DNA from 2 places in the Thauera mechernichensis genome. Region 2 is predicted to be linked to the other one. Evidence: predicted binding sites of a transcription regulator. Region 2 holds the regulator's gene; the other holds the start of a gene.

Region 1 (6,959 bases), on a different contig from region 2:
TCGTGCAACTGCTTGCTGGTCGAACGCGAGCCTGCCGCGACCTCGGCGATGAAACGTCGCGTGTCACCGCTCAAGTCACGGAACTCGCCGGGCGACAACTCACCGGCATAAAGTCGATCCCAGCGCGCGCCCAAGGCATTGGCACCGCTGGCAAGCGCGGACTGGATCGGCGCAGCAACATCGGTCGCATTCAGAACGCGGCTGGCAGACTGCTCGGTCATCTGGGCGATGTAGGCCAGTCGCTGACGCACGTCGGGAATGGCCTCGGCCGCCTCCTGCAAGGTGCCCTCCAGCCCCAACTCGCGCAAGGTGTCGTGAACCTGCCGGGTCAATTGCCCCAGGCGGGTAAACACCACGGCAGGTTCGACCTGTTCTGCGACCGAGGCGTGCGTGTTGCTGGCGGCCGCTGCCGGGGCGGCCGCTTGGGGCGCAGCCGGCTCGGCGGTGTGCTCCGCCTGCGAGGCCACGGCGTCGAACAAGGCCTGCAGTTCGTCACTGTCACCGGTATCGGCACTCGCACCAAGCGGACTGGCCTCTACCGGCCGCGCTACCGACGGGCTTCGAGCTCGCCCCACCGGCTCAGCCGCAATGCTGTCGAACAGCGCCTGCAGCTCGTCGGAATCACCGGCCTCATCGATCTTCGACTTCTTGCTCATCTGTCTTGCTCCGTTCCCAACCGAAGGCGGCGCTCACGCCGAGTTCTGGCCCATCTTCTCGAAGATCTTCTCCAGCTTCTCGGCCAGGGTCACCGCCGTGAAGGGCTTGACGACATACCCGCTCGCGCCGGCCTGGGCCGCGGCGATGATGTTCTCCTTCTTGGCTTCGGCCGTGACCATCAGCACGGGAAGGTGCTTGAGGTGCGGCGTGCGCCGGATGGTCTGGAGCAGAGTCAGCCCATCCATGTTGGGCATGTTCCAGTCTGTCACGACGAAATCGAAAGAGCCGCTGTTGAGCTTCTGCAGCGCAACCGCACCGTCCTCTGCCTCGTCGACGTTGGCGAATCCAAGCTCCTTGAGGAGATTGCGGACAATGCGCCGCATCGTCGAGAAGTCGTCGACAACAAGGAATTTGGTTTTAGGGTCGGCCATGTTCTGTGTTCTCCGGGGTTCTATGCCTGCGCCGTTCTGGTTCAGCGACGGCCACGATTCAACATGGGCCGAATCGTCTCGGCCAGCACGTCGGCGTCGAATTTTGCCACGTAGGCGTCGACCCCGACGCGTTTGCCCATCGCGCGATTGGCGTCCGAAGACAGCGACGAGTGCATCACGACGGGAATGCCATTGAATCTGTGATCCGCCTTGATGTTGCGCGTAAGTACGTAGCCATCCATCTCCGGCATCTCTGCGTCCACCAGGATCAGGTCGATCTCATCGATCACCTGGCGTCCAACCTGGTCCGCATGCGTTGCGATGCCCTGCAGCCGGTTCCAGGCCTCGAGGCCGTTCTGCGCGTGCTTGTGCCGCACACCGAGCTTGTCCAGGACCTCGGTGATCTTGCGCCGGGCCACGCTGGAGTCATCGACGAAGAAGACGCTGCATTCGTGGCCATGGCTGATCGGCGCGATGTTTCCGACCACCGCATCGCCAAAGGTGTTGGCGAGGATGGTCTCGACATCGAGGATCGACACCAAGCGACCGTCGGGAAGCTCGGTAATCGCCGTGATGAAGGTCTGGGAGGACGACGATACGTTCTCCGGCGCCCGCACCTTCTCCCAGTCGACCCGCACGATGCGATCCACCGAATCGACCAGGAACCCGAGCGTGCGCTTGCTGTACTCGGTCACCATCATCGCCCCGCCCAGCGGGGCACCGGGCTTGGTGAGATCCAGGATGCGCCCCAGGGAAAGCACGGGAATCACGTTACCGCGCAGCGAAATCAGGCCCTCTACGCCGGCCGGCATATTGGGGGTACGCGTAATGAAGGGCGTCTGGGAAACCTCGCGCACCTTGAACACATTGATGCCGAAGTGCTCATTGGTGCCCAGCGAAAACAGGAGGATCTCCATCCGGTTCGAGCCCGCCAGGCTGGTGCGCTTCTCGACGGTATCGAACAGCGCGTTCTCTTCGTTCTGCAGCTCTCGCATGTTGCCTCCTCAATCCGCCTGATCCTTGTCCGCCGCCCGCATGAGACGCACCAGCGTCTCGGCCAGCTTCACTGGCTCGAACTTCGGCACGTACTCGTCGACCCCCACGGAATGCCCGAGCTGCTGGTTCGACATCCCCGACAGCGACGAATGCATGAGCACCGGAATGCCGGCGAAACGCCGATCGGCCTTGATCTGGCGCGTCAACATGTAGCCGTCGAGCTCCGGCATCTCGACGTCGGTCAGTATCAGGCTCACGAGGTCGGATACCTTGCGCCCGGTCGCCTCGGCCTGCATGGCGGCCTTGTTCAGCTCTTCCCAAGCCTGGCGGCCATTCACGGAGCCCACGTACCGCACCCCCATCGCGTCCAGGGTCTGGGTGATCTGCCGACGCGCCACGGAGGAGTCATCGGCGAAGTACACGACGTGATTCTCGGCCCCGGGGAAGGGACGGATGTCACGGAACTCGATATCGTCGTCATAGTTCGAGGTTTCGGACAACACCTTCTCGACGTCGAGCAACATGACCAGACGGCCATCGGCGAGCTCGGTCACAGCCGTCACCAGCCCCCCGAGCCTGGCCGTGAGCATCTCCGGGGGAACTCGCATCTGCGACCAGTCCAGCCTGAGGATGGTATCCACGGCCTCCACCAGAAAACCCTGGGTATGGCCGTTGTATTCGGTGACGATCATGATCTCGCGCGGACTGTCGTCACTGATGCCGCCATATCGCCCCAGATCGACCACCGGCACCAGGGCACCACGCAGGCTGACCATGCCTTTAACGGCGTCGGGCATCTCCGGCGCCGCCGTGATCTGCGGCGTGCGCATCACCTCGCGGACCTTGAAGACATTGATACCGAAGGTCTCCCTTCGGCCCGTTCGCGCGTCGACACCCAGCGTAAAAAGCAGGATCTCGAGCTTGTTCGTTCCCGCAAGCCGGGTACGGGCGTCGATATTCTTGAGCAGTTCGGACATGTCTTGTTCCGCTTTCCGGTTGGGTTTAGGCCGCCGCGCCGGCTGCCTTGAAAGATGTATCGGCTACAGCTCGATTAACTTTAGGTTAGTGCATCAACGCAGCGGCGCGCCAAAGATATCACTGACGACAGCGTCCCCTCCATCCGGCTCGCGAGCACCGGGCGCACCCGCCCCCTCGACCTCGATCTGCCGCCCAGGCGCCCGCATCGCCTCCTCCGCTGCCTTGTTCAGGACGACGATGCTGATGCGACGGTTGGCCGGGTCCAGGGGATCATCCGGGTTCAGGTGCGCGGTGTCGGCAAGTCCGAGCACGCGCACCAGCTTGCCCGGCTCGAGCCCGCCGGCGACCAGCTCTCGGCGCGCTGCATTGGCACGATCGGCCGACAGCTCCCAGTTCGAAAACCCGCGCTCCCCGCCCGCATACTGCGCGGAGTCGGTATGCCCCGACATGCTGATGCGGTTGTCGACATCATTGAGGGCGCGTGCAATCTCACGCAGCAGCTCGCGGGTATATGGACGCAGATTGGCGCTGGCCGACGTGAACATCGGACGGTTCTGCGCATCGACGAGCTGTATCCTGAGCCCTTCCGAAATGATGTCGAGCAGGATCTGTTCCTTGAACTGGCGCAACGATGGGTTGGCCTCGATGATTGCCTCCAGCTTGCCCTTCAGATCGATCATCCGCGCACGCTCACGGCGCTTGGCCGCCTCGAGGGCCTCCTCGGCACGCATCTCGTCCGGCGTCTTCACGCGCGCACGCGCGGCATCAACGTTGATCGCACGCGTGCTAGGCGTGTCTCCGCGCCGCACCTGGCCGACCTTGCGCGACAGATCCTCGCCACCGCCCTTGATGATGCTCGAGCTGTCACCCGTCCCCTCGCCCCCGGCCATGGCCAGCTTGAGCGGGTTCTGGAAGTGATCGGCAATGCCCTCGAGATCTCCCTGGGCCGTCGAACCGAGCAACCACATCAGCAGGAAGAAAGCCATCATCGCGGTCACGAAATCCGCATAGGCGATCTTCCATGCACCGCCATGGTGGCCTCCACCCCCCTTCTTGATGCGCTTGACGACGATTGGCTGCTGGGTATCGTCGCTCATCACGCACTCCAGACCACGCCAACCTGAAGACGGCGTGAGTACTCAGGCGGGACGGAACCCGATGAAGGCATAGGACTCAACCCTTCCGGTTCTTGATTTCCTGCTCGAGCTCGACAAAGCCCGGGCGGTCGGTCGAGTAAAGCACCTTGCGACCGAACTCGATCGCGACCTGCGGCGCATAGCCGTTCATGCTCGCCAGCAGCACCACCTTGATGACCTGGTAGATCTTGCCCCCTTCCTCGACCTTCTGCTCGAGCTGGCCGGCAAGCGGTGCGACAAAGCCGTACGACACGAGAATCCCCAGGAAGGTACCGACGAGCGCACCGCCGATCATCTTGCCCAGCACAGCAGGGGGCTGGCCCACCGAGCCCATCACGTTGACCACCCCCATAACCGCCACCACGATGCCGAAGGCTGGCACCGCGTCGGCAACCTTGGCGACCACGTGCGGCGCCGTATGCGCCTCCTGGTGGTGAGTCTCGATCTCCATGTCCATCAGGTTCTCGATCTCGAACGCATTGAGGTTGCCACCCACCATCATGCGCAGGTAGTCGGTCATGAATTCGACCACATGGTGATCGGCGGTCACGCTCGGATACTTGGAAAAGATCGGGCTGGAGTCAGGGTTCTCGATGTCGTTCTCGATCGACATCAGGCCCTCCTTGCGTACCTTGGCCAGGATCTCGAACAACAGGGCAAGCAGATCGACGTAAAGCGCCTTGTTGTACGGCGACCCCTTGAGCGCCATCGGCAAGCCCTTGAGCGTCGCCTTGATTGCCTTCGGGCCATTGCCGGCGATGAAGCCGCCGATCATCAGGCCGAAGATCGCGACATACTCGAGCGGCACCCACAAGGCGAGCAGGTCGCCATGCATCGCATAGGTCCCAAGCGACGCCAGCAGCACGACAACGTATCCAATGATCAGGAACACCAGTGACTCCAGGGCGTATGGCCACGCCTGCCGACCTTCGGCTCGCGACCTGTGACCGACTTATCGGCGCGACCTCGCGAAACTTGAACGGCTCGCACGATCAGGCAGGCATGCACCAAAAAAACATGGGCCGCGTGTTACCAGCGCGGCCCATGAAGCATATCCGGAATGCCCGCCAGCGGGCACGGTCTCAAGCCGATACAGCCACTCGCGTGCGGGACACGGCCTTGCGCGTGGCCTTCTTGCGCGAAGAACCCGCCCGCGACGGCATGTTGCACAAGCCGCAGACATAGCCCTGCACCGGGTCATGCGCATGGCCGACGAAGCGTCCACCGCAGCAGGTGCAGGTACTGAGTTGCAGCAGGTCGGCATCGAAGAAGCGCACCAGCGTCCACGCCCGAGTCAAGCTCAGCACCGGCTCCATGGCCGAGCTCTCGATGTGGTCGAGGTAGAGGTTGTACGACTTGAGGATGGCATCCAGCCCACGCACACCGGCACGCTCGACGAAGAAGCGATGAAAGCCCATGAACAGCGACGAGTGCACATTGGGCTGCCAGGTCATGAACCAGTCCGTCGAGAACGGCAGCATGCCCTTGGGCGGCGACACACCGCGCACTTCCTTGTAGATCCGAAGCAGCTTTTCGCGGCTGAGACGAGTCTCGACCTCGAGCATCTGCATGCGCGCGCCAAGCTGGACCATCTCGACCGCGCGCCGGACGTCCTCGGCTTCCTCGATCACTGTCTTGTTCTTCATCTAGGCCTCCTCAGGCCGCCTCTTCCGCTGCCTTGCCCGCCGCGAGGATCGCTGCGTGCAAACCAGCACTGACGGCGTCGCGCCCCTCGCCAGCCATCAGTCGGGCAAGTTGCGCATCGTCGAAGCGAAAACACGGCAACAGCATCTGGCTGCTGGCCATTCGCACAAGTTTTGCCGCCGACATCGATTCGATCAGGTCCGCCAGCGCGTCGCTGATGCCGAGCCTGAACAAGGCCGTCGCCCGATCTCCGCGCAGCATCTGCTGGGCAAGCATCAGGTAGGCAAGGTTCAGTTCGCGGATCTCGGCCTGATAGTCTGGTCGATCCATGAAATCCAATCCCCTTCAGGGATGAGTGTTTGCAACTTAAAGTAAATTCTCAGCAACATCAAGCCTGAAAATCGCGATTTTGCCAATTCGATCACGCCCCATCGTGGCTTCGCCGCAACACCGGCAAAGGCAAGGAGCCCGCACTCACCGGTCCGGCGTCAGCGAGCCAAACCTGAATGCTGCCGGCACCGCGGGCCGTCCATAGCGGAAACCCTGAAGCGAATCACAGCATGAGGCCTGCAGCAGAATCTCCTGCGCGGCGGTCTCGACGCCTTCGGCAACCACCTTCAAGCGCAGGCTATGCGCCATCGCCAGTGCTGCGCGCACGATGGCTTCAGCATCATTGTCGCGATCGACCTCGCCGATCAGCTCGCGATCGATCTTGATCACGTCGATGGGCAGTCGGCGCAGGTAGGCAAGCGAAGAGTAACCGGTACCGAAGTCGTCAATGGCGATGCGCACACCAAGCGTCTTCAATGCCCGCAGGCATTGTTCGGCGTGCCCGGTGTCACTCATCAGCGAGCTCTCGGTAATCTCCAGGATCAGCGCGGACGGCGGAAACCCGCTCTGGGCAAGTGCACACTCCACCTGCGCGAGCAGGCCGGGACGCGCGAACTGTACGGCGGACACATTGACCGACATCTCGAAGCCCTCGACCCCCTCCTTGCGCCAGCGCGCGCCCTGCAGGCAGGCCTGGGCGAGCACCCAGCCGCCAATGTCGACGATCAGTCCGGTCCGGTCCGCTATCGGGACGAAGCGATCGGGCTCCAGCAAGCCGTGCTCAGGA
Region 2 (6,959 bases):
TTCGGCAGCTTCCTGGTGGGCGGCAATACGGCGGTTGGCCTGGTGGTGTTCGTGATCCTCACCATCATCAACTTCGTGGTGATCACCAAGGGTGCGGGGCGTATCGCGGAAGTGTCGGCGCGCTTCACCCTGGATGCGATGCCCGGCAAGCAGATGGCGATCGATGCCGATCTCAACGCCGGCCTCATCGACGAAAAGGAGGCCAAGCGCAGGCGCAAGGAGATCGCCCAGGAGGCGGACTTCTATGGTGCGATGGACGGTGCCTCCAAGTTCGTGCGCGGTGACGCCATTGCCGGCATCATCATCCTGGTGATCAACATCCTCGGCGGCCTCTTCGTCGGCGTCATGCAGCACGAGATGGCGGTGGGCGAGGCGGGGCGCACCTACACCCTGCTCACCATCGGCGACGGGCTGGTGGCGCAGATTCCGGCGCTGATCATCTCGGTAGCCGCTGGCCTGGTGGTGTCGCGCGTCGGCGACGAGGGCGACATTGGTGGGCTGGTCATTGCCCAGGTGTTCTCCAACCCCACGGTGATGACCCTGACCGCCATCATCATCGGCGTGCTCGGCCTGATCCCGGGCATGCCCAACCTGGTCTTCCTGCTGATTGCGGCCTGCCTCGGGGCGCTGGCGTGGCTGCGCTGGCAGCGCGTTGCCGAGGAGGTAGCGGCAGCACGGCCCGAGTCCGAGGCGCCCGTGCAGCAGCCCCAGGCCGATGCGATGGAGGCGAGCTGGAACGACGTCTCGCAGGTGGACGTGCTCGGCCTCGAGGTCGGCTACCGCCTGATCCCGATGGTGGACAAGGGCCAGGACGGCGAGCTGCTCAAGCGTATCCGCGGCCTGCGCAAGAAGTTTGCCCAGGAGGTCGGATTCCTGTCCTCGCCCGTGCATATCCGCGACAACCTGGAGCTCAAGCCCAACGGCTACCGCATCGCGCTCAAGGGCGTCGAGGTCGGTGCTGGCGAGGCCTATCCAGGCCAGTTCCTCGCCATCAACCCGGGGCGGGTGTCCGGTCCGTTGGCCGGGCGCGAGACGACCGATCCCGCGTTCGGCCTGCCCGCGGTGTGGATCGACACGGCTACGCGTGACCAGGCGCATGCGCTGGGCTATACGGTGGTCGACGCGAGCACGGTGGTGGCCACCCACCTCAACCATGTCATCCTCAACCATGCTGCCGAACTCCTCGGCCGCCAGGAAACGCAGGCGCTGCTCGATCACGTGGGCAAGGATTCGCCCAAGCTCATCGAGGATCTCGTGCCGAAGACGCTGGCGATCGGCACCCTGCAGCGCGTGCTGCAGAACCTGCTCGAGGAAGGCGTCAACATCCGCGACATGCGCAGCATCATCGAGGTGCTGGCCGAGCATGCACCGCGTACCCAGGACCCGTTGCAGCTCACCACCCGCGTGCGCGAGGCGCTTGGGCGCGCGATCATCCAGAGCCTCTTTCCGGGCAATGGCGAAGTCCAGGTCATGGCGCTGGAGCCTGGGCTGGAGCGCATCCTGCTGCAGGCCATGAGCGTGGGCAGTGAAGGCGGGGCGATCGAACCCGGGCTGGCCGACACCCTGCTGCGCCAGACCGCGCAGATCGCCCAGCGCCAGGAGGACATCGGCCTGCCGCCGGTGCTGCTGGTCCCCTCGCAGTTGCGCACGCTGCTGTCGCGCTTCCTGCGCCGTGCGGTGCCCAGCCTCAAGGTCATCTCCAACTCCGAGGTGCCCGAGAGCCGCACCATCCGCGTCACCGCCATGGTGGGGGCGCAGGGCTGACCGCGGGCGCGCGCCAGGGTATCGCGCGGCGCGCGCAGTGAGGTCCGAATAGACGGGGTAAAGCCGCTTTATTCGGCCCCTGGGCATTGACGGGGTGTGGCGATAATTCCCATCAAGCAGTGGTCGACATCGACCGCCGGGAGAACCGCCATGAACGTCAAACGCTACTTTGCCCCTACCGCCCGTGAAGCCCTTCGCGCTCTGAAGGAGGCGCTCGGTCCCGATGCGATCGTGTTGTCGAACCGTGCGGTCGACGGCGGCGTCGAGATTCTTGCCCTGCCCGGCGACGCCGTCGGTGCGCTGCAGGCAGCCAACCGCGCCACGATGGGTGCGCGCAGCGGTGGCCAGGGCAGGGTGGCGGACGAGTCTGCGTCCGGTTCCCGCCTCCAGGCCGAGGCCGTTCAGCGTGCGTCCGCCCCCTTGGCCGATGAAGGCGATTTCCAGGTCAGTCTGTCTGCCCTGGCGGCGAGCGCAGCGCGCTCGGCGGCGCGCGGCGGACAGCGTGCGGAGCCGAGCGCGGAGAGCGCCGGCCCGGTGGTGCGCCCGTTCAACCCGCCGCGGATCGAGACCGCCGATTACGCCATGCGTGGCCGCGAAGCCGTGCTGCGGTCGGCATCGGCGCGCGGTCGCAGCGATCAGGCGAGTGCGCCGGCGGTCACCCGTGCGGCGGCGCAGGGCGACGAGTTTGGTGGCGCACGTGTGCGCGAATTGCAGGAGACCAACGCCCGGCTGATGTCCGAACTGGCCGGCATTCGCGGCATGATCGAGCGTCAGCTGGCCGGATTCGCCTGGGGTGAGACCCGGCGCCACGCGCCTGCGCGCGCAGCGATGCTGGGCGAGCTGCTCGAGGCGGGGTTCTCGGCGGCCATCGCGCGCAAGCTGGTCGAGGCCGTTCCCGAGGATGCGAGCCGCACCGAAGCGCGCGAGGCCGTGGGCAGCATGCTCGACCGCATGATGCGCGCGCGCTCGTCCGACGAGGATCTGCTCGATCGCGGCGGCGTGTACGCCCTGGTGGGGCCGACCGGGGTGGGCAAGACCACGACCACGGCCAAGCTGGCGGCGCGCTGCGTGGTGCGCCATGGCGCCGGCAAGCTGGCCCTGATCACCACCGACGGCTACCGCATCGGCGCCCAGGAGCAACTCCGCATCTATGGCCGCATCCTCGGGGTGCCGGTGTATTCGGTGCGTGATGGTGCCGACCTGCGCCAGACCCTGGCGGGTCTGCGCAACAAGCACATGGTGCTGATCGATACGATGGGCATGAGCCAGCGCGATCGCCTGGTCGGCGAGCAGGCGGCGATGCTGTCGGCGGCCGGAGACGTGCGCCGTCTGCTGCTGCTCAACGCCACCGCGCGCGGGGATACGCTCGACGACGTCGTCCGCGCCTACGCCGGCAACGACCTCGCCGGCTGCATCTTCACCAAGGTTGATGAGTCCGCTGCGCTGGCGCCGGCGCTCGACGTGGCCGTGCGTCATGAGCTCGACATCCGCTATCTGACCAATGGTCAGCGTGTGCCCGAGGATCTGCACCTGCCCAATCGCGCCTACTTGCTGCACCGCGCGCTGCGCGAGCATGCGGGCGAGTCGCCGTGGCGCCTCGATGGCGACGAGGCGGGCATGCTGCTCGCCGCAGCCGGCATGGGAGCCTGACATGATCGACGGACGCGAAGACCAGGCGGCAGGCCTCAGGCGCCTGTTCCGCCGCGCGCCGCCGGTGGTGGTGGCGCTGTATGCGTGTGGCCGGCAGCGCAGCCACACGGCCGTGCTCGCCGCGCATCGGCTGGCCGGCCGCGCCGAGCGCGTGCTGATTCTGGACGAGGCCCAGGGCCAGGACGCCCTGGGCGGCGTGCTGGGTACGGGCGAGGGTACGGACCTGCTGCAGGTCCTGGACGGACGTACGACCCTTGCCGCGGTGGTGCAGCCGGTGCCCGGTCTGGTGGGGCGGGTGCCCGTGGCGGCGGCCGCACTGGCCTTGCCGCTGCTCGACGATGCACGCCGTGCCTGCCTGGTCGAGGCGCTTCGCTTGCTGCACCGCCATGCGGGCTTCGTCCTCGTGCATGGCGCGGGCGAGGCGGCAGCACAGCCGTCGCCCTTCGTCAATGCGGCGCCATGCCGGCTGGTGGTGGCAGAGGCCTGCGCGAGCGGTGCGACCGAGGCTTATCGGGTGATCAAGGGTCTGGCTTCGGCAGGTGCAGGTTCGGTGCATGTTGCCGTCAGCCGGGCGCGCGACCGCAGCGATGCGCAAGCCTTCTTCGCCACGCTCGAAGCACTCGTGCGCCGACATGTCGGTGTGCCGCTGGCCTGGCTCGGCGAGGTCGAACGCGATGACATCGCCAATGGTCTGCGCCAGCCGCTGCAGTGGAATTCGCGCGACGCAGGCGCTGCATTCATGCGTCGTATCAATGCCATGGCACGCGCACCACGTGTGATGCGTGCCTGAGTCCCGTCATGGCTTTCAATATTCCCGCTGGTAATCCCGCCCCCGCTGCGGGAAAATCACCGCCTCCGGTTAGCGGAGCCAGCGCGGGCAGGGGCTCGCGTCGTCCCAAGATACAGGTTGAATGGATGTACGACGCCAACGGCAACCTCGACAAGAGCAGCCTCATCGAAGCGTATGCGCCGCTCGTCAAGCGCATCGCCTTCCAGCTCATGTCCCGGCTACCGGCCAGCGTGGATGTGGATGACCTCATCCAGAACGGCCTCATGGGGCTGCTCGATGCGCTCGGCCGCTATGAAGAAGGCCTCGGTGCCCAGTTCGAGACCTATGCGGTGCAGCGTATCCGCGGCGCCATGCTCGACGGCTTGCGCGAGAACGACTGGCTGCCGCGCAGTTTGCGCCGCGACATGCGGCGTATCGAGGCGGCGATCCATGCGCTCGAGCAGCAGTTCGGCCGCCAGCCTTCGGAGACGGAGCTTGCCGAGTCGCTCGGGGTCTCGCTCGACGAATACCAGCGCATGCTGCAGGAGGCACGCGGCCACCAGCTCGTCTATCTCGAGGACTTCAACCGCGACGAGGACGACGATTTCCTCGAGCGTCACCTGGCCGCCACGGACAGCAATCCGCTCGACCTGCTCGAGGACAGCGAGATGCGCGAACGCCTGGTCAACGCGATCTGCGCGTTGCCCGAGCGCGAGCAGATGGTGATGGCCCTGTATTATGACGAAGAGCTCAATCTGCGCGAGATCGGTGCGGTTCTCGGCGTGACCGAGTCGCGGGTCTGCCAGTTGCACGGCCAGGCCGTGGCGCGCCTGCGTGCGGGGCTCTTCGAAGGCAGCTCCACGCTGCCACCACAACGCCGACGCGGGCGACCGCCCAAGAAGGCGGCCAACTGAACACAAGCCCTGACAAGGATGCGTGTGCGTATCTTGACGCCTCATCATGGATAAGATCAGCCTCGTCGGCCTGACGCTCGGCATTGCGGCCATCGTGATCGGCCAGGTGCTAGAGGGCGGGCATATATCCTCGCTGGTGCAGCCCACGGCCTTCCTGATCGTGATCGGCGGCACGCTGGGTGCGGTGATGCTGCAGAGCCCGCTGCGCAGCTTCGTCGAAGGCATGCGCATGGCGCGCTGGGTGTTCGTTCCGCCGGCGATGAGCGCCCAGGCGGTCATCGAGCAGGTCGAGAACTGGAGCCATGTTGCGCGCAAGGAGGGGCTGCTGACGCTCGAGAACCAGATCGAGAGGCTGTCCGACCCCTTCATGCGCAAGGGGCTGCAGCTGCTCGTCGACGGTGTCGAGCCCAACCGTCTGCGCGAGATACTGGAAGTCGAGGTCGGCGTCTGGGAAGGGCAGCTGCGCCAATCCGCGCGGGTGTGGGAAGCGGCCGGCGGTTACGCCCCCACCATTGGCATCCTGGGCGCAGTCATGGGCCTGATCCACGTGATGGAGAACCTTTCCGATCCGTCACGGCTCGGCGCCGGCATTGCCGTGGCCTTCGTCGCGACGATCTATGGCGTCGGCTTCGCGAACCTGGTGTTCCTGCCGATTGCGAAGAAGCTCGTGGCCCATATCATCACCCTCACGACCCAGCGCGAGATGTTCATCGACGGGCTGGTCGGCATTGCCAACGGCGACAATCCACGCATCATCGCCAGCCGCATGCAGGGCTACGTCGTCTGAGGGCGGGGCGGCCATGCGGCGCAGGCGCAAGCTCGACGAAGAACATGACAACCACGAGCGCTGGCTGGTCTCCTATGCCGACTTCATCACGCTGCTGTTTGCCTTCTTCGTGGTGATGTATTCGCTGTCCTCGATCAACGAGGGCAAGTATCGTGTGCTGTCCGATTCGCTCGTCCAGGCGTTTCGCAACGTCACCGTCAACGACAGCAGCGAGCAGATCGCGCTGCCCCAGGTCACCGTGGTGCCACCCCGACCGGTCACTGCGCAGGCCGTCCCGGCCGTCGATCCGCAGGCCGAGGTCCGGCGCCGGGAGATGGCGCAGCGCATGCGCAACATGGCGGACGACATCCGGCGCGTGCTCAACCCGTTGACGCAGGCCGGCCAGGTCAACGTCACCGAAGGGGCATTCGGCGTCAGCGTCGAGATCAACGCCAGCCTGTTGTTCGCACCCGGCGATGCAGCGCTCGGCACGCAGGCGGTCAATGCGCTGCGGGCCGTTGCCCAGGTGCTGGCGCCGGCGGGGTTTCCGATCACCGTCGAGGGCCATACCGATGCAGTGCCGATCAGTACGTTCCGCTTTCCGTCCAACTGGGAGCTTTCGGCGGTGCGTGCATCCACGGTGGCGCGGCTCTTCATCGACAGTGGCGTGCAGCCCGATCGCTTGACGGTGGCGGGCTACGCGGACCAGCGCCCTGTCGCCGGCAACAGCACGGAAGAAGAGCGTGGCCGCAATCGGCGGGTGACGATCCTGATCGAGTCGAGGACGGCCGACGTCGCCCCCGATCCGCGGCCGGCCAGCATCCCTGCGGGCGATCCGATTCGCTCGATCCTGCCCGACGGATTCTGAGCCGCCGGGCAACGCCGCACGCCTCAGCTTGCAGGCCGCCTCCAGGGAGCAGGACATGTTCGCAGGCGCCCTCAAGTTGGTCGCTGGCAGGCCGATATGAGCGATGATACGGCCATGCGGCGTATGGCCTGGACCTGCACTCGCAGGCCCTCGCTGCATGCGTTGCGACTGGTTTGCCCGCGTCCTGCTTCCTGGAGTCGTACCTGAATGAAGAGCGGCATTATCCCG

The links. The regulator FliA, encoded in region 2, starts transcription of late flagellar genes. The targets are predictions, from matches to a motif close to CTAAAGTTNNNNNNNNNNNNGCCGNTA.
Region 1: the regulator FliA is predicted to act here: its motif matches at 5,152-5,178, upstream of motA (flagellar motor stator protein MotA).

Annotation. Positions count from the first base shown of each region.
Region 1 is NZ_JARQZE010000021.1:20,794-27,752, reverse strand. It holds gene cheZ (protein phosphatase CheZ) at 1-656, opposite strand, end outside; gene cheY (chemotaxis response regulator CheY) at 690-1,088, opposite strand; gene P7F68_RS17915 (chemotaxis protein) at 1,130-2,083, opposite strand; gene P7F68_RS17910 (chemotaxis protein) at 2,093-3,061, opposite strand; gene motB (flagellar motor protein MotB) at 3,155-4,159, opposite strand; gene motA (flagellar motor stator protein MotA) at 4,236-5,090, opposite strand; gene flhC (flagellar transcriptional regulator FlhC) at 5,281-5,844, opposite strand; gene flhD (flagellar transcriptional regulator FlhD) at 5,855-6,172, opposite strand; gene P7F68_RS17885 (putative bifunctional diguanylate cyclase/phosphodiesterase) at 6,317-6,959, opposite strand, start outside.
Region 2 is NZ_JARQZE010000002.1:271,313-278,271, forward strand. It holds gene flhA (flagellar biosynthesis protein FlhA) at 1-1,764, shown strand, start outside; gene flhF (flagellar biosynthesis GTPase FlhF) at 1,915-3,414, shown strand; gene P7F68_RS04170 (MinD/ParA family ATP-binding protein) at 3,416-4,204, shown strand; gene P7F68_RS04175 (RNA polymerase sigma factor FliA) at 4,330-5,097, shown strand; gene P7F68_RS04180 (flagellar motor protein) at 5,144-5,884, shown strand; gene motD (flagellar motor protein MotD) at 5,898-6,731, shown strand; gene P7F68_RS04190 (PAS domain-containing protein) at 6,939-6,959, shown strand, end outside.